Regions from separate parts of the Massilia sp. 01N410 genome, predicted to be linked through region 1. Evidence: predicted binding sites of a transcription regulator. Region 1 holds the regulator's gene; each other region holds the start of a gene.
The links. Region 1 encodes FNR, which switches genes on or off when oxygen is low (the NO sensors DNR and NnrR bind a similar motif). Its sites were predicted from a motif close to TTGATNNNNATCAA; they were not measured.
Positions count from the first base shown of each region.

Region 2: AC1DOP_RS12600 (gluzincin family metallopeptidase) is a predicted target of FNR. The motif match lies at 4,827-4,840, and genes of this name have one in related genera.
Region 3: AC1DOP_RS02770 (glycine-rich domain-containing protein) is a predicted target of FNR. The motif match lies at 3,976-3,989, and genes of this name have one in related genera.

Region 1 is NZ_JBFTRV010000001.1:216,423-222,356, forward strand. Features, by position in the region: gene AC1DOP_RS00965 (DUF885 domain-containing protein) at 1-48, shown strand, start outside; gene AC1DOP_RS00970 (DUF695 domain-containing protein) at 114-554, shown strand; gene AC1DOP_RS00975 (GNAT family N-acetyltransferase) at 646-1,164, shown strand; gene AC1DOP_RS00980 (hypothetical protein) at 1,280-1,477, opposite strand; gene AC1DOP_RS00985 (hypothetical protein) at 1,808-2,029, shown strand; gene AC1DOP_RS00990 (EthD family reductase) at 2,044-2,364, opposite strand; gene AC1DOP_RS00995 (GNAT family N-acetyltransferase) at 2,389-2,850, opposite strand; gene fnr (fumarate/nitrate reduction transcriptional regulator Fnr) at 3,060-3,830, opposite strand; gene AC1DOP_RS01005 (cytochrome ubiquinol oxidase subunit I) at 4,029-5,456, shown strand; gene cydB (cytochrome d ubiquinol oxidase subunit II) at 5,465-5,934, shown strand, end outside.
Region 2 is NZ_JBFTRV010000007.1:284,209-290,142, reverse strand. Features, by position in the region: gene AC1DOP_RS12615 (3-hydroxyacyl-CoA dehydrogenase NAD-binding domain-containing protein) at 1-1,578, shown strand, start outside; gene AC1DOP_RS12610 (MFS transporter) at 1,685-2,890, shown strand; gene AC1DOP_RS12605 (hypothetical protein) at 2,950-3,153, opposite strand; gene AC1DOP_RS12600 (gluzincin family metallopeptidase) at 3,171-4,562, opposite strand; gene AC1DOP_RS12595 (MFS transporter) at 4,982-5,934, opposite strand, start outside.
Region 3 is NZ_JBFTRV010000002.1:23,019-28,952, forward strand. Features, by position in the region: gene AC1DOP_RS02760 (glutamine--tRNA ligase/YqeY domain fusion protein) at 74-1,828, shown strand; gene AC1DOP_RS02765 (sensor histidine kinase) at 1,981-3,834, shown strand; gene AC1DOP_RS02770 (glycine-rich domain-containing protein) at 4,199-4,999, shown strand; gene AC1DOP_RS02775 (hypothetical protein) at 5,074-5,349, opposite strand; gene AC1DOP_RS02780 (NAD-dependent epimerase/dehydratase family protein) at 5,508-5,934, opposite strand, start outside.

The DNA.
Region 1 (5,934 bases):
CTGGGGGAGATCGTGCAGCGCTGGGTGGCGCAGCAGAAGGCTGCCTGAAGACGGATACGAGGATGTGTGGTTCGACTCCACGCTGTTATCGGAAAGATGAAGGCAAACAAGCCATGACGACATCGAAGCGAAGCTGGCTCAACGGCAATACCATGTACGAGGGCTTTCCGCTCTATATGCGCCGGCCGGACGTCAAGGTCGCGGAGTTCGCGCGACTTCGGCCGACGTTTCCGCGATTGCTGGTACTGACGCACAAGCTGAAGCATGTGAGGGAAAACGGTCTTCCGGAAGGGGATTACAACGACTCGCTCATAACGCTGGGCAGCTGCGTGACGACGCCCTTCGACGATGAAACGCGAGGGCTGATTGCCGTTATCGAAACCTTTGCAGGCAAGCGGACTTACTATATCTATCTTGCGCCTTCATTCGATGCGAAAGCTTTTGTTCAGGGAGTCAAGGATCGTTTTCCCGACGAAGAGTTCGCCGGCAAGGTGCATGAAGACCCGACGTGGAAGTTCTTTCATGGGTATGCCGGGGAGTTTCAGTTTGCTTAGGAATGCCGAACAAAACCTCGTGCCTGTCGCTGAGCAAGGATGCCGTACGCGGTGGCTGAACACCATGTAAACATTTAAGGATGCACTTCTCATGAATGACGCCCTTACGATTTCCGTGCCTCGCCTTCACACCGATCGGCTTACGCTTCGGGAATATCGTGTTGAAGACTTCGAATTATTTGCGGATCATTTGTCGAATGCTGAAAGCTCAGCGCATTTAGGCTCGGCAGACCGTCAGACCGCCTGGCGCATCTTCAACTCACATGCTGGATTCTGGCTCCTGAACCGGGCTGGCTGGTGGTCGATAGAGGACCGGCAGACAGGTCAGCTGGTTGGCAGCGTGGGCGCTTTCTTCCGCCACGAATCAACCGTGATGGAGATGGGATGGAATACCTATCGGGCATTCTGGGGAAAGGGAATTGCGAACGAAGCGGCGGCGGCAGTCCTGAAGTATGCGTTCGAGGTCCGGGGTGAGCCGAAGGTTCGGGCACTGATCGCTTCTGGCAATGAATCATCGCGTCGTGTCGCCGAGCGCCTGGGAATGACGTACGAAATGAAAACTGAACTGAACGGCAAGGAAATCAATAGTTACGTGCGTGAGAATACCTGAAGCGGCTGCGATCGGCGATATGCCGATGTCCCTTCGGGTCCCATGAGCGGACGTGGGCAGTCGCATCATGGCAATCGTATTTGCATGCGGTCCCGGACAGTCCACCTGGACGCGATTACTCCGGAAATTCCGGCTGCTGCGAAGGTGGGTTGTGGCGACGCCTATTCGGCTCCAAAAAGATGCGCATCTCGAAATCAGGCGGGAGGGGCCGCTCTGAAAGTTCGCCGGCGGCGTGCGCGCGTACTTCAGCAGAGCTCGAGTAGATCGCTGCGTCGATCAATAGGGCGGTCTTGTAGTCGCGGCGTCGGTTCATCACGCGATTCCCAATAGTGGGCGGATATGCTGAGTATATCCATTCGCGCTTGAGGTGGCGCGCCCGGCAGTGAAGCGAATCCGGCTTATGCAGCCTGGCTCGGCACCGCCCGGGATTACGTGTACTGCATCGACGACGCTGGTAGATCCTGGCGCCGATCTGCACGAATATGGTTTCCCCTCGGGTGGGTCATTTCGGCACCGGTTTGCCAACCGTCGTGGTGAGCGATCGAATATCACCCAAGGCGCCGCACCAGTTCCGCCAGGCGGCGGCCACACGGTCCGCATCCACGTTGCTCAGGTAGTCCTGCCTTCGCAGGCCGGCGCCGCCATGGACATGGCGGGCCGCAACTTCGACCAGTTCACGGCGGAACAGCGCGCCGCCGTGGTCGCCGCCCACCCGCGCGGACAGGATTTCGGCCACCGGGTGCTGAAGCGGCGCCCGGACACCACCTTCGCTAGCTTCAATGACGATTTCCTCGCCTTCAAGGGTCCCGGATTCCAGCGCGGGAACATGTGCGGCATCCTTCCCGGCTCGCGCTGGGAAGGATGAGGCGGCCGCCCGGCTCAGGCTTGGCCGACCACCACCTGACTGATCTGGACGACCGGCGTCTGGTTGGTGTAATTCGGAATGTCGCCCATGATTTCCTTCGTATGCGGGCCGAAGCCGGCCTGGAAGGCATCGACCGAGTCGCAGAACAGGTGACCCATGGCGATGTAGGGCGCGTTCGACGCCGGCGCACCGCCGGCCATTCCCCTGTCGATCGTGTAGTACATTAAAGCATCGCCCATCAGTTCCTTCACCATGGGCATGTGCCGCTCCCGGTAGTAGTCGTCGTCGAAACGGGCGTCCGGGCCGTTGGGATACATCACGCTCACCTTGATCATCTCTGTCTCCTCGTCGTGGTTGCTTCAGTTCGATTTCGATGCCGGAATTTCGTAAAAACAGAGTTTGTCGCCACGATTCGCCATTTCTACGCCGACCTGGTCCAGGGCTTTACGCGCGGCCTCGTTGTCCTTCGGGCAGGTGATGATGAACGAGTCCATTCCGTGTCGCGACGCCAGCTCGCCCAAGGCCTTGATGGCGTCTTTGCTGTGATCTCTGTTCCGGTACGCTTCATCCACGTATCCCCCGGCGTTGCCGATCTCTCCCACCGCTTCCGGCGCGCCCGGTGCAAAGTGATACTGGCCGACAAGAGCTCCGTCGTCGTCGACGAGATTGAAGACATAGAGTGGAAGCTTGCGTATCGGATCGAATCGAAACCCATCCAGATCGAGCCGGGTTCGGCCTTCGCGCAAGCTGCCAATGTCCTGAAGAAGCCCATGGCGGGATGGAGCGCCCGAGAGTTCTTCAACTAAGTTACTTGTCGTCATGTCGACCTCCGTTTTGTGCTTGGCCTACGCCGGACGACCAGCATGTACCCACTGGATCTTATTGTCGAGGGGAGTGCCTGAAATACAACTGCCTGGCCCCGGCCCCGCAAGGCGAACAAATGGTCGTGCAAGTCGTCGACGGCAACGTCGTCGCGCCGGAAGCCGCACCGGCCGATCAAAAGCCGGAAGCAATCCAACAGGCTAGTTGATCACGCCATCGGACTGCACTGCTCGGTCCCGGCCGCCATCGCCTTCAGCCGCGCCGGTTCGAGCAGGGTCACTTCGCGCTTGTCGACCTGCAGCAGGCCAAGCTTCTTGAAGCGCGACAGCAGGCGGCTGATGCTCTCGATGGTCAGCCCCAGGTAGTTGCCGATGTCCTCGCGCGACATGCGCAGCTGGAAGCTGTTGGCCGCATAGCCGCGCGCGGCGTAGCGGGCCGACAGGTTCACCAGGAAGACGGCGAAGCGCTGCTCGGCGCGCATATTGCCGAGCAGGAGCATGACGTTCTGCTCGCGCGTGATTTCCTGGCTCATGATGCGGTGGAAGTGGCGCAGCAGGGCAGGCACCTGGCCAAACAGGTCTTCCAGGTTGGTGAAGGGAATCTCGCAGACTTCGCTGTCTTCCAGCGCGACGGCGTCGCAGTGGTGGCGGTCGGCGCTGATCGCATCCATGCCCAGCAGTTCGCCGGCCATCTGGAAACCGGTGATCTGCGCCTCGCCGGCCGCATTCACCTGGTAGGTCTTGAAGTGGCCGAAGCGCACCGCGTAGAGGTTGCGGAAGGGCTCGCCCATCTTGTACAGGGCTTCGTCGCGCTCGAGACGGCGGCGGCGGCCGATGATCTTGTCGAGGCGGTCGATGTCCGCGTCTTCCAGGCCCATCGGCAGGCACAGCTGGTGCATGCTGCAGGCCGAGCAGCTGGCCTTGAGCGCGGGAACGTTCAGCGGCTTGTCGTCGCTCTGGAAAGAGATGGCCTGGATCATCGGATAAAGGATGCGAATGGATGTCAATACCCCGGATTATACGGCCCCATGCCGAGCTTGCGTTCGCAAAGCCGGGGCTTCCTCGACGCCTGATCATACTCCGTGGCATTTTGAACGCGGCCAGGCATCGCTACTGCGCCAATCGTGCGCGGCTCAGCACGTGCTAGATTCCGTACACGACAATAGCGGAGGGGACTCATGTTCGGATTGGCGGCATTGGACCTGGCGCGCCTGCAGTTCGCGTTCACGATGTCGTTCCACATCCTGTTTCCGGCCATCACCATCGGCCTGGCCAGCTACCTGGCCGTGCTCGAGCTGTGCTGGCTGAAGACCAGGCGCCAGGTCTTCGTCGATCTCTATCACTTCTGGCTGAAGATCTTCGCCGTCAACTTCGGCATGGGCGTGGTCTCCGGCATCGTGATGGCTTACCAGTTCGGTACCAACTGGAGCTATTTTTCCGAATACGCCGGCGCCATCACCGGGCCGCTGCTGGCCTACGAGGTGCTCACCGCCTTCTTCCTGGAGGCCGGCTTCCTCGGCGTGATGCTGTTCGGCTGGACCCGGGTCGGGCCCGGGCTGCACTTCCTCGCCACCTGCATGGTCGCGCTCGGCACCTTGATTTCCGCCACCTGGATCCTCGGCTCGAACAGCTGGATGCAGACGCCGCAGGGCTACGACATCGTCAACGGCCGCATGGTGCCGGTCGACTGGTTCAAGATCGTCTTCAATCCCTCCTTCCCCTACCGGCTGGTGCACATGTCGATCGCGGCCTTCCTGTCGACCGCGCTGTTCGTCGGCAGCTCGGCGGCCTGGCATCTGCTCAAGGGACGGGGGAGCGAGGCGGTGCGCACCATGCTGTCGATGGCGATGTGGATGGTGCTGATCGTGGCGCCGATCCAGGCCGTGGTCGGCGACATGCACGGCCTGAACACTCTCAAGCACCAGCCGGCCAAGATCGCCGCCCTCGAGGGGCATTGGGAAAACGAGGGCGACAAGCCCCTGCCACTTTTGCTGTTCGGCATACCCAGCATGGAGGACGAGGAAACCAAGTTCGCCATCGGCATCCCGCGCGTGGGCAGCTGGATCCTGACCCATACCTGGGGCGGCCAGATCAAGGGTTTGAAGGAATTTCCGCGCGACCAGCGGCCGAATTCCCTGATCCTGTTCTGGAGTTTTCGCGTGATGGTGGGCCTGGGCCTGCTGATGATCGCGCTGGGCGCCTGGGGCGTGTGGCTACGCTTCAGGAAGCGCCTGTTCGACAGCCGCGGCTTCCTGCGCATGGCCATGTGGATGGGGCCGGCGGGTCTGGTAGCGGTGCTGGCCGGCTGGATCACCACCGAGGTCGGGCGCCAGCCCTGGATCGTCTATGGCGTTCTACGCACCGCCGACGGCGCCTCGAAGATCGACGCCGGGCCGGTGGCGCTGAGCCTGGCGCTGTTCGTGGTTTCCTACTTTTTTGTGTTCGGGGTCGGCATCGCCTATGTGCTGAGGCTGGTGCGCAAGGGGCCGCAAGCCTTCGATACCACGCGCATCCCGCAAGGCGGGCCGGGCAGGGGACGCACGCCGGCGCGGCCGCTGTCGGTGCCGGAGGCCGATGCCTCCGCCAACCAAGACAATATGACGTGAACATGGACATGGACATCGACATCACCGCGGTCTGGGCCGGCATCATCTTCTTCTCCGTGTTCATGTACGTGATCCTGGACGGCTTCGACCTCGGCATCGGCATGCTCTACCCCTTCGTCCCGGCCAGGCGCGACCGCGACGCGATGATGAATTCGGTGGCGCCGATCTGGGACGGCAACGAAACCTGGCTGGTGCTGGGTGGCGAAGGGCTGCTGGCCGCCTTCCCGGTGGCCTACGCCGTGATCCTGCCGGGCCTCTACCTGCCGCTGATCTTCATGCTGCTGGGCCTGATCTTCCGCGGCGTCGCCTTCGAATTCCGCTTCAAGGCCAATGACCGCGAACGGCCGATCTGGGACCTGGCCTTCACCGGCGGCTCGATGGCGGCGGCCTTTTTCCAGGGCGTGGCGCTGGGCGCCTTCCTGTCCGGGATTCCGGTGTCGGGACGCAGCTATGCCGGCGGGCCGCTCGACTGGTTCGC
Region 2 (5,934 bases), on a different contig from region 1:
GCCGGGACCGACCTGGTGGCCGCCGCCGTCGATTTCGCCAACAAGATGGCTGAGGTCCGTCGCCCAGGCGCACCTCCGCTGCCGAAGGTCCGCGAGCGCAAGGTCGAACATGCCGACGCCCAGGGCTTCCTCGATGCCGCCCGCGCCAGGGTGAAGGCCGCTGCCGGGGCCTTCCCGGCGCCGCTGGAATGTGTCGAGACCATCGCCGCCTCGGTGAATATGCCCTTCGAAGAGGGCTGCAAGTTCGAGCGCTCGCGCTTCATCCACCTGACCCAGACCGTCGAATCGAAGGCCCTGCGCCACGCCTTCTTTGCCGAGCGCGCTGCCGGCAAGGTCCCGGACGTGCCGTCCGATACGCCGGTGCGCGAGATCGGCTCGGCCGCCGTGATCGGCGCCGGCACCATGGGCGGCGGCATCGCGATGAACTTCGCGAACGCCGGCATCCCCGTCACCATCCTCGAGACGAAGCAGGAGGCGCTGGACAAGGGCCTGGCCACGATCCGCAAGAATTACGAGAACACGGTCAAAAAGGGCAAGCTGGCACCGGAAAAATTCGAGCAGAGGATGGTCCTGGTGAAGGGCAGCCTCGACTACGCCGACATCGCCCAGGCCGACATCGTGATCGAAGCGGTGTTCGAAGACATGGGCGTCAAGGAGAGCGTGTTCCGCCGGCTCGACCAGGTGATGCGCCCGGGCGCCATCCTGGCGTCGAACACCTCGACCCTGGACCTGAACAAGATCGCTTCCTTCACTTCCCGCCCGCAGGACGTGATCGGCCTGCACTTCTTCAGCCCGGCCAACGTGATGAAGCTGCTCGAGATCGTGCGCGGCGCGCAGACCGGCAAGGATGTGCTGGCCACCGCCCTGGCGCTGTCGAAGAAGCTGAAGAAGATCGGCGTGGTGAGCGGCGTCTGCGACGGTTTCATCGGCAACCGCATGGTCGAGCAGTACATCCGCCAGGCCGGCTTCCTGCTCGACGAGGGCGCGCTGCCGCAACAGGTCGACCGCGCGATCGAAGGCTTCGGCTTCGCCATGGGCCCTTTCCGCATGGGCGACCTGGCCGGCAACGACATCGGCTGGGCCATCCGCAAGCGCCGCGCGCTCGAGATGCCGGAGGTGGCCTACTCGAAGACCGCCGACCTGCTGTGCGAAGCGGGCCGCTTCGGCCAGAAGACGGGCGGCGGCTGGTACGACTACCAGGCCGGCGACCGCACGCCGCATCCTTCGCAATGGGTCGACGAAATGATCGTCCAGCACTCGAAGGACCTGGGCATCCAGCGCCGCGAGATCGCCGACCAGGAAATCGTCGAGCGCCTGGTCTACGCCCTGGTCAACGAGGGCGCGAAGATCCTGGAAGAGGGTATTGCCCTGCGCGCCTCCGACATCGACATGGTCTACCTGACCGGCTACGGCTTCCCGCTCTACCGTGGCGGCCCGATGTTCCATGCCGATACCGTGGGCCTGGCCAATGTGCTTGCCGCGATCGAGAAATATGGGCGGGCTTATCATGGGGAGGCCTGGAAGCCGGCTTCCTTGCTGCAGCGGCTGGCGGCCGAGGGGCGGGGATTCAATAGCTGATTCGTGGCCCCGCATGCGCGCGGTACGACGGTAACAAAGATGCCCCTGATGCGCCCATGGCCTCGCTCATGTTAGGCTCGATATCCTTACCGTACTCGAGCCCGATGTGAAAAATGCCCTCCTGATCGCGACCGCCTGCCTGCTCGGCCTGCTGTCGACGACCGGCGCTTCGCTGCCTTACCCGATCCTGCCGCCGCTCTTCGCGGGTGTGGAAACTGCGGGCGCCGCCAACGGTCTGACCAGCTTCCTCAACCTGCCGCCCAAGCTGCTGTTCGCCATCGCCCTGATGGTCAATCCGATCGGGCTGCTGATCGGCACCGCCGTGCTGGGCTCGCTGTCCGACCGTTTCGGCCGCCGTCCGCTGCTGCTGTGGACCGCGGCCGGCGCGGCCGTCGGCCATGTGCTGACCGCCTGGGCGCTGGCGATGGGTTCCTATCCGCTGTTCCTGCTGGCGCGCTTCGGCACCGGCCTGCTGGAAGGGCAAGGCGCCATCGTCCGCGCCATGCTGGCCGACCGGCTGGAGGGCCCGGTGCGCAACCATGCGCTGTCCTGGCTGAACGGCTCGTTCACCCTGGGCTGGCTGTTCGGCCCCTTGCTGGCCGGGCTGACGATAGCCTTCGGCATCACCGTGCCTTTCTATATCGCCGCCGGCGCGCTGCTGCTGGGGACGGCGCTGGTGGCGATCAGCCTCAAGCGCGAACCGAGCGCCCACGGTCCCGGCTGGTGGGCGGTGGCGCGTGAAAAGCATGCCTTCAACCTGCTGCGCCACGACGGCCTGCGCATGCTGTTCGTGGTCCAGCTGGCCTACACCTGCGGCGTGACCGCCTTCTACGAGTTCTATCCGCTGTGGCTGGTCGAGGTCGGCCGCTACGATACCCGTGCAATCTCGCTGGTGAACGTCGGCATGTGCGCGCTGATGAGTTTCACGGCTGTTTTTGCCGGACGGCAAAATCGTGACGATCCCCTGCGCCGCGCCGCCTTCCTGGCGGTGGCGGTGGCACTGGCGATCGCCTCGCTGGGCACCGGCCAGCTGTGGATCGGCCTGGCCGGCATCATGCTGTTCGGCCTGCCGCATGCCTGCTACAACGCGGTGATCCAGGTGTGGGCGGCGGACCGTTTCGGCGGCCACGGCCAGGGCGCCGTGATGGGCCTGCTGTCGACGACCTTCTGCCTGGCGAACATCCTGATGGCGGCGGCCGGTGCGGTGCTGACGCTGTTCGATACGCGGCTGGTACTGGTGGCGGGGGCGATGCTGACGGCCTGGGCCGCAATGCGGATGAGGGCGTGGAGCAGGGCGCCGGCGCTCCAATAGCCGCGTCGCCGCGCCCCGCGCCCCGCACCAGCCGGCCATGCACCGGCGCGGGCTACTTGCTAGTACATCTTTCTGCGCACCAGAATCGGCAAGCCGCTGGCGTCGTGGCGCCCGATAATCTCGTGCGTCACGCCACGCGGCAGCTTGCCATCCTTGTCCGGCAGCGCAGCCTCGCCACGCTCCACGATGCCGCGGACATAGGCCTGCGACTCCACGGTGTCGGGGACGATGCTGTTACCCGGGTTTCGCTCTCGCTCGTTCATTTCCGTCAGCGCCTCCGTCAGTCGTGTTTCAGGCCGCAATCGCACAACACGCGCTTGAGCTGCAAGGCGCCGTTGGCTTTCACCAGCCTGTGGGTCTTCAATCCCGACAAGGGATCGATACGGTCGGCGTCGCCGACCGCCCCGCTGAGATCGACTCGCCCTTGCTTGAATAGTTGCTCCACGAAGCCGCGCGCCGCAACTTCGGAACTAGGCACCTGGACCGGGACGACGTCGGTGAGGGATGCGTGGGCTGCGAATTGGCGCGGTTGCGAAGGCGCTTCCACGAGCAGCGCCTGGTCGCCGAGTCCGTATTGCTTACCGTCGAGGGCGAGATGCGTAGGGGCATGGGAAACCGGCGCCGCTGCTCCCGCCGCCCGGCGCGACAGGGTCTTTGCCGCCTCGACCAGAGTCCGGACAGAAGCCGCCGAGGTCACGGACAGGATGCCGCGCTTGACGAACGCCGCCTTCAGCGGACGTGAGAATGCGGGATCGATCTGGCCCCCTGCCTGCACCATGCCGCCGGCCACTTGGCTGTAGAAATCGGAAGCGGCAGCGGCGCTGCGCACACCGGCGACCAGGATGTCGCCCATCTGCTCACTGACTTTCAGTAGCTCGTCTTCCGTCGGAGCCGCCGGATCACGGGCAGCCGCCAGCAGCATGCCGGCCAAGGCATCCAGGAAGGCGCCCGTGAAGACGCGCGAGAAGGAGTGCGGCTCCGCCGAAAGGGCCGATGCCGGGCCGGACGACGGGAGGGATAGCGGAGGCACGTACATGAAGCGGTTCGACGCATTGCGCAGGCAGTCCGGGTCTACAGCGTTAGGGGAGATTTCGCGTATGGCGTGGCCGAGTTGTTCCGCCAGCCGTGACAGCCGCGAACTCCGGTTGAGGTAGCCGCCGGTTTCCGACATGACGGCAGTACGCATCAGGGGCAACTGCAATGCCGACAGGATCGAGCTCATGTCCCCGAACGATTCATGGAAGGCGCCCACCTCCATGGCGGCGATATTCCACAAATCCGGCCTGATCGCATCCAGGATGGCGTGGCCCATCTCGTGACAGAGGATGTCGGGGCTTTCGCCAGAAAACACCGTGCCACCTCCGGGGATATTGCCGTGGAAGAATTTCAGCCCGGTCCGATCGTAGAACGCATTGAAGTCTTCCCCTTCGTCAAGGAAGATTTGCATCTCTGGACCGATGTCTTCAAACCACGTCAGCTCAGGGATCCGCGCCTGCCAGAAATCGGCTCCGCGCCGCAAGGATTCCGCGGCGTTCCAATAGCGGAAACTGGGGGTACCTACGGAGTAGAACCCGAGAGGAACCGCGTCGTCCTGGATTTGGTAAGACAGTTTGCCATTGTCCAGCGACGGTGCCGGACGCTGGATCGGGGTTCCATTTTCAGGGTCATCCATCCACGCATTGACTCCCCCATCGTGCATGACCACTTGGTTGAGAGTGTCGGGAATTCGCCTAGGCAATGGAGTTCTTTTTGAAATCCTTGGATTGAGTTGTTGCGGCATTTCCATTTCCCCCTTCAGAACAGGATAGATCGATGATCGAGTGAGTCAGGACAACGGGTACGCAACTAGTTGGAATAGGAAGTCAGGCGAGAGAAACGCCAGTGGCGAGGCAAGGTACCCGCCTGTGCAAGCGTAGGTATGCGGGGCTTGTGAAGTTTGATGTGAATCAAAGGTGTGGGACGGCCGAGATTGGGATACGTGCTCGGGTTCCAGTGGAAGAATGGTGGAGATGCCGCTAGTAGACATCGTCTCGCGCCCTCGTTGGCGCGCACAAGAAAGGTGGGCACGAGGGTGCCCACCACAACGCGGTGTTAATCGGCCGCGTAGATATTGTTGTTCTTCGTCTCGCGCACGAACAGCATGCCGATCACGAAGGTGATCGCCGCGATGACGATCGGATACCACAGGCCATAGTAGATGTCGCCTTTCGCCGCCACCATCGCGAAGGCGAAGGTCGGCAGCAGGCCGCCGAACCAGCCGTTACCGATGTGGTAGGGCAGGGACATCGAGGTGTAGCGGATCCGGGTCGGGAACATCTCGACCAGCATCGCCGCCACCGGGCCGTAGACCATGGTCACGTACAGCACCAGCACGAACAGCAGCCCCACTACCATCGGCTTGTTGATCGTGGCCGGATCGGCCTTGGACGGGTAGCCGGCGGCCTTCAGGGAGGCGCCCAGGTCGGATTTCAGTGCGGCTTCGCGGGCCTTGCTGGCCTTGTCGAGGTCGAGGCCGTCCGGCGTCTTGGCGGCGGCGAAGGACGGGTAGACCTTGTCGCCGATGTGGACGCTGGCGACGGTGCCGGCGGGCGCATCCTGGCGGGTGTAGCTGACCGAGGCGGCGGTCAGCTGGGCGGTCGCGATGTCGCAGGACGAGGAGTAGATTTCCTTGCCGGTCGCCTTGAACTGGAAGTGGCAGTCGGCCGGGTCGGCCACCACCACCACCGGCGAGTTCTGCAGGGCGGTGGCCAGGGCCGGGTTGCCGTAGCTGGTCAGGCCCTTGAAGATCGGGAAGTAGGTCAGGGCCGCGATCAGGCAGCCGGCCATGATGATGGGCTTGCGGCCGATGCGGTCGGACAGCGAGCCGAAGATCACGAAGAAAGGCGTGGCCAGCGCCAGTGCGACCGCGATCATGATGTTGGCGGCGGCGGGTTCGATCTTCAGGGTCTGGGTCAGGAAGAACAGCGCATAGAACTGGCCGGTGTACCAGACCACGGCCTGGCCCATCACCACGCCCACCAGGGCCAGCAGGGCGATCTTGGCGT
Region 3 (5,934 bases), on a different contig from region 1:
TCCCGGCAAACCGTGCGCTTTACCACATAGCTACGGTAAAATGCCTGCAATCTTACCCATCTAAAACTAATTCATGAGCAACGAGAAGAACCCCGCGGCGGCGGCACCTGCGCCGTCGTCGAATTTTGTGCGCGCGATCGTCGAATCCGACCTGGCGGCAGGCACCCATCAGCGCGAGGGCATGCCTTCCGTGATCACCCGCTTCCCGCCGGAGCCGAACGGCTACCTGCACGTGGGCCACGCGAAGTCGATCTGCCTGAACTTCGGCCTGGCGCGCGACTACCAGGGCCGCTGCAACCTGCGCTTCGACGACACCAATCCGGAAAAGGAAGACCAGGAATACGTCGACACCATCATGGACAGCGTCAAGTGGCTGGGCTTTTCGTGGGAGCAAGGCGGCCAGGAGCACCTGCACTACGCCAGCGACTACTTCGACCAGCTGTACGCGATGGCCGAGTACCTGATCCAGAAGGGCTATGCCTACGTCGACAGCCAGAGCGCCGAGAACATGTCGCGCAACCGCGGCAACTTCGGTACGCCGGGCATCAACTCGCCCTTCCGCAACCGCCCGGTCGAGGAATCGCTGCAGCTCTTCCGCGACATGAAGGCCGGCAAGTACAAGGATGGCGAGCACATCCTGCGCGCCAAGATGAGCGAAGACGCGATGTCTTCCCCCATCATGACCAACCGCGACCCGGCGCTGTATCGCATACGTCACGCGCATCACCACCGCACCGGCGACAAGTGGTGCATCTATCCGATGTATGACTACACCCACCCGATCTCGGATGCGCTGGAAAACATCACCCATTCGCTGTGCACCCTGGAATTCCAGGATCACCGCCCCTTCTACGACTGGCTGGTCGAGACCCTGGCCGAGGGCGGCTTCTTCCAGCGCCCGGTGCCGCGCCAGTACGAATTCTCGCGCCTGAACCTGACCTATGTGGTCATGTCCAAGCGCAAGCTGCGCCAGCTGGTCGACGAGAAGATCGTCACCGGCTGGGACGATCCGCGCATGCCCACCATCGTCGGCCTGCGCCGCCGCGGTTACACGCCGGAATCGATCCAGCTGTTCTGCGAGCGCATCGGCGTCAGCAAGGCCGATGGCTGGATCGACATGAGCACGCTGGAAGGTTCGCTGCGCGACGACCTCGATCCGAAGGCGCCGCGCGCGATCGCCGTGCTGCGTCCGCTGAAGCTGATCGTCGACAATTTCCCGGAAGGCGAAACGGTCGAGTGCAGCGCCCCGGTCCACCCCCACCATCCGGACATGGGCCACCGCAGCTTCCCGTTCACCAGGGAACTGTGGATCGAGCAGGAAGACTTCATGGAAGTGCCGAGCAAGGGCTACCACCGCTTCACCCCGCCGACCGCCGACAAGCCGGGTTCGCGCGTGCGCCTGAAGTACGGCTTCGTGGCCGAGTGCACCGGTTTCGACAAGGACGCGGACGGCAACGTGACCGCGGTGCACGTGAACTATTTCGAGGATTCGAAATCGGGCACCCCGGGCGCCGACAACTACAAGGTCAAGGGCAACATCACCTGGGTCAGCGCCGCCCATGCGCTCGAGGCCGAGGTGCGCCTGTACGACCGCCTGTTCAGCGATCCGAATCCGGACGCCGGCGGCCGCGACTTCAAGGACCTGCTGAACCCGAACGCACTGGAAACCGTCACCGCCTACCTGGAGCCGGGCCTGAAGTCGGCCGAAGCCGAACAGCGCTTCCAGTTCGAGCGCCACGGCTACTTCGTGGCCGACCGCGTCGATTCCCAGCCGGGCAAGCCGGTGTTCAACCGCGTGACCACGCTGAAGGATAGCTGGGGCAAGTAAGCGCCTGCGCCGGCGGCCGCCCGCGCCGCCTCCGCCGAAGCCCGGTTCATGCCGGGCTTTTTTTTCGCCCCGGCCACAACTAGTCGAACAGCTAGGTACGTCCTCCCTCCAAAGACCGTAAGTTGCTGTTGGTTACTATTCAGGGATAGCCGATGTCGAGGGTACTGAGAGACGCATTTTCGGTCACCCGGTTCTCGTTCTGGACCGGCCTGCTGCTGTCGTCCCTGATCGGCGGCCTGGCCTATATATTCACGGCGCGTTCCATCGAGAGCGATGCCCAGCAGCGCTTTTTCAACCACTGCAAATATGCCCAGAGCGTGATCGCAGTCCGGATCAAGTCCTATACCGACCTGCTGCGCGCCAGCGCCAGCACCCTGCAGAGCGCCGACACCGTGACGCAGCGCCTGTTCCACGATTACGTGAACGGCCTGAACCTGGCAAGGGATTATCCTGCCCTCGACTTCATCAATTTCGCCGTGTATGTCCGCGCGAGCGAGCGCCAGGACTTCGTGCGCCGTATGCGCGCCGAAAAGAGCGCTCTCGGGGCTCGCGCCGCCCAACTGGACATCGTACCGCCCGCCCCCAGGCCAGCCTATCTTCCGGTTGCCTATATCGAGCCGCAAGGGCAGCTTTCCGGCATGTACGGGTATGACCTGATGAGCAATCCCTATTTCGGCGACATGTTGTCGCGGGAGCGGGACGAAGGTACGGTGCAGGCCTCCGGTACGCCGATCCCGGTGCTGTCCCGTCCGAACGATGTCTACCTCGGCATGCGCATGCCGGTCTACCGGATGGGCGCACCGCGGGACACCGTCGACCATCGCCGTGCCTCCTACCTTGGCTCGATCGGGATTGCCTTCAGCGTCACCAAGCTGCTGAAAGGAGTGATGGACGAAATCTCGGTGCCGAACCTGAGAATGACCCTGTACGAGACCGGCCCCCATGTGGACGACGAAGTCGGCGACGATCCGGGGCGCAAGATGACGCTGTACGACAGCTACGGCACCCTCACCCTCCCCAGTCCTCCGCTCGACACCAGTAACCATGGGTTCACGGTGACCTTGCCGCTGGATTTCAACGGCCGTCCATGGACGACCGTCTTCAGCGTGCCCAAGTCCGCCCTGTACACCGACTTCGACGTCCATTATCCGAACCTGATGATGGCCTTCGGCTTTCTCGGTTCGATGCTGCTGTTCGCACTGGTGCAGACGTTGACGTCGTCGCGCCGCGCCGCTCTCGAACTGGCGAAGGAGATGACCAGCGAACTGCGCGAGAGCCAGAACAAGCTGCAGCTGTCGCACCACAAGCTGCGCCGCCTTGCCGATCATGCCTACCAGATCAAGGAGCTGGAACGCAAACGCATCGCGCGCGAGATCCACGACGACCTCGGCCAGAACCTGCTGGCGCTGCGCATCGAAGGCGAGATGCTGGCCGCCCGCACCAAGGCAAGCCATCGCCACCTGTATGGACGCGCGCGCGAGACGCTGCAGCAGATCGATACCATCATCAAGAGCGTGCGCCAGATCATCAACGACCTGCGCCCAACCGTACTCGACCTCGGCCTGTCGGCAGCCGTCGAGTGGCAGGTCAACCAGTTCGAGCGGCGCACCGGCATCCCCTGCGAACTGCGCAACGAGCAGGGAGAGATCGCCCTGCCCGACCACTGCGCAACCGCATTTTTCCGCATCCTGCAGGAATCGCTGACCAATGTCGTGCGCCATGCGAACGCGACCAGGGTCTGGGTCGAGCTGAGCCTGAACGACGGCTGGCTGTCGCTCATGGTGCGGGATAACGGTTGCGGCCTGCCGCCGGGCGGACATCACAAGTCCGGGTCCTTCGGCCTGGTCGGGATCGAGGAACGCGTCATCATCCTCGGCGGCACCTGTTCCGTGTTCAGCAAGCCCGGCGGCGGCACGACGGTGACAGTCTCGGCACCGGTCGTGAACGCACCCGAACATCTTCTGCAGGAACATCAGGAGCACGGCGCCGGTTCGGCCGTCATCTGAAGCAACCGGCGCCGATGCAGGCCGGCTCATCGCCCTCTTCCCTTTCTTCTGCGCCAGAGGCCTTGGCTCGCTATTCGCCATCGCGCACGGCCTTGCGCTGATCGGCGCACAGCGGTTCCCGCTTTAGTACACCACTTTCCTTTGATAAATGTCAAATTAAAAACAAAAAACTTTAACAAATATCAAAGCCTGAGCTTATTTCCTAAATTACATTAATCACATGCAACGCATATCAAGAAGTCTGAAAACGTTGCTAAAAATCATCATGCACAATTGGTAAATAGTTCAGCAGTTGCAGTGGATAGAATTACAATACAAAAGGGAAGCTGTTCAAAACATGCTGTCAATAAATTTAAGGATGATCATGAACGCCAACGACCTGTTCAAAGCAGTGACCGAGCTCGACCTGGAACCGATCAAGATGAAGCTGATGCACGTCGAATCGGGAGAAGGCTGGAGCCTGGAGAAAGTCAACGCTGTAGAAAAGGAATACCGGCGCTTCCTGTGCCTGATGAAGCTGTATCCTGAAGAAGATACGTCGCCCCTGGCCGATGTCGATACGTTCTGGCACTACCACATCCTCGATACCATGAAGTACGCCACCGACTGCGAGCGCGTGTTCGGCTACTTCCTGCACCACTATCCCTACGTCGGCATGGACGGCAGCGAAGAAGATGAACAGTTCCGCCTCGACAGCGGCGACCGCATGCGCGACCTGTACGAAGCCACCTTCGGCGAGGCCTACCCGGGATCGTCCGTGGAAGCCGCCGAAGCGACCGCCTTCTGCGCAGGACCGTCGCGCGACAAGCTGAAAGCAATCGATACGAACGTCTCCGGCGCGATCGCCTTCTGCGCAGGCCCCTCGCGCGACAGGCTGAAAGCAGGCGATACGAACGTCTCCGGCGCGATCGCCTTCTGCGCGGGCCCCTCGCGCGACAGGTTGAAAGCAATCGATACGAACGTCTCCGGCGCGATCGCCTTCTGCGCAGGCCCCTCGCGCGACAGGCTGAAAGCAATCGGTACGAACGTCTCCGGCGCGATCGCCTTCTGTGCAGGACCGTCGCGCGACAAACTGAAAGCACGCGTCACGGACATCTCCAGCGCCGTCGCCTTCTGCGCAGGCCCTTCGCGCGACAGGCTGCAAGCCGAAGCCTGCCACCAATGACATCACCCTGATCCGGCCTTCCGCGCCGGATCTGCGCCGGGACCGGTTCTTGAGCCGGCCCGGCTTCCGGCGTTTCAGGCCGCGGCGGTCCCGGCGTCGGACTCGCTGCCGGCCCGCACCATCAGCGCGCGCAGTTCGCGAATGCTGTAATCGGATACCTCGTGCATGCGCAGCAGGATGGTCGCGCCGATCGGCAGCGTATTGTGGCGGATCTTGCTGATCACCGGCGGTGCGACTTCGAGCACGCGCGACAGCGCAGCGTCGTTCTTGAGCCTGAGTTTGCCGATGATGGCGTCGAGAACCCGGTTCGGGTCGTAGATGGAACCCTCCGGTATCCTTCTGATGGGCATGGTCTTCTTTCTAAAATAACAATCCGTGGGATATTCTTCACAACCCTTATAGGGTCGTGAAAAATCCGATAGTTTTGGGGTATAGGTAGTATTTATATGGCTGCGAGGCAGCTACCCCGAATGATACACGGACCAGTTATCTTTTGCTTAAGAGCACCTTATTTCGCCATTTCCAGCACCGCCTCCTCGACCCGCGGGTGATGCAGCCGGGCCCGCAATTCGCGCCTGATGCGGCGGTTGTCGAGCCGGCGCGACTCCGACATGAAGGACAGCAGCATCGGCGAGACCGCCTTTTCCAGCTCTGCGCGCGGCAGGCGCGGCGGGCGCGGCAGTCCGAAGGCGTCGGCCACCAGGTCGAAGTACTCTCCCATCTTCATGTGGCTATCGTCGCTGGCGTTGTAGGCGCGGCCGGGCCGGGCGCGGAACAGGGCCAGCAGGGCCAGGCGGGCGAGATCGTCGGCGTGGATGTGGTTGGTGTAGACGTCGTCCGCCGCCGCCAGCGCGGGCGTGCCCTGGCGCAGCCGCTCGAGCGGCAGGCGCTCCGCCGCATAGATGCCGGGGGCGCGCAGGATGGACACCTGTCCG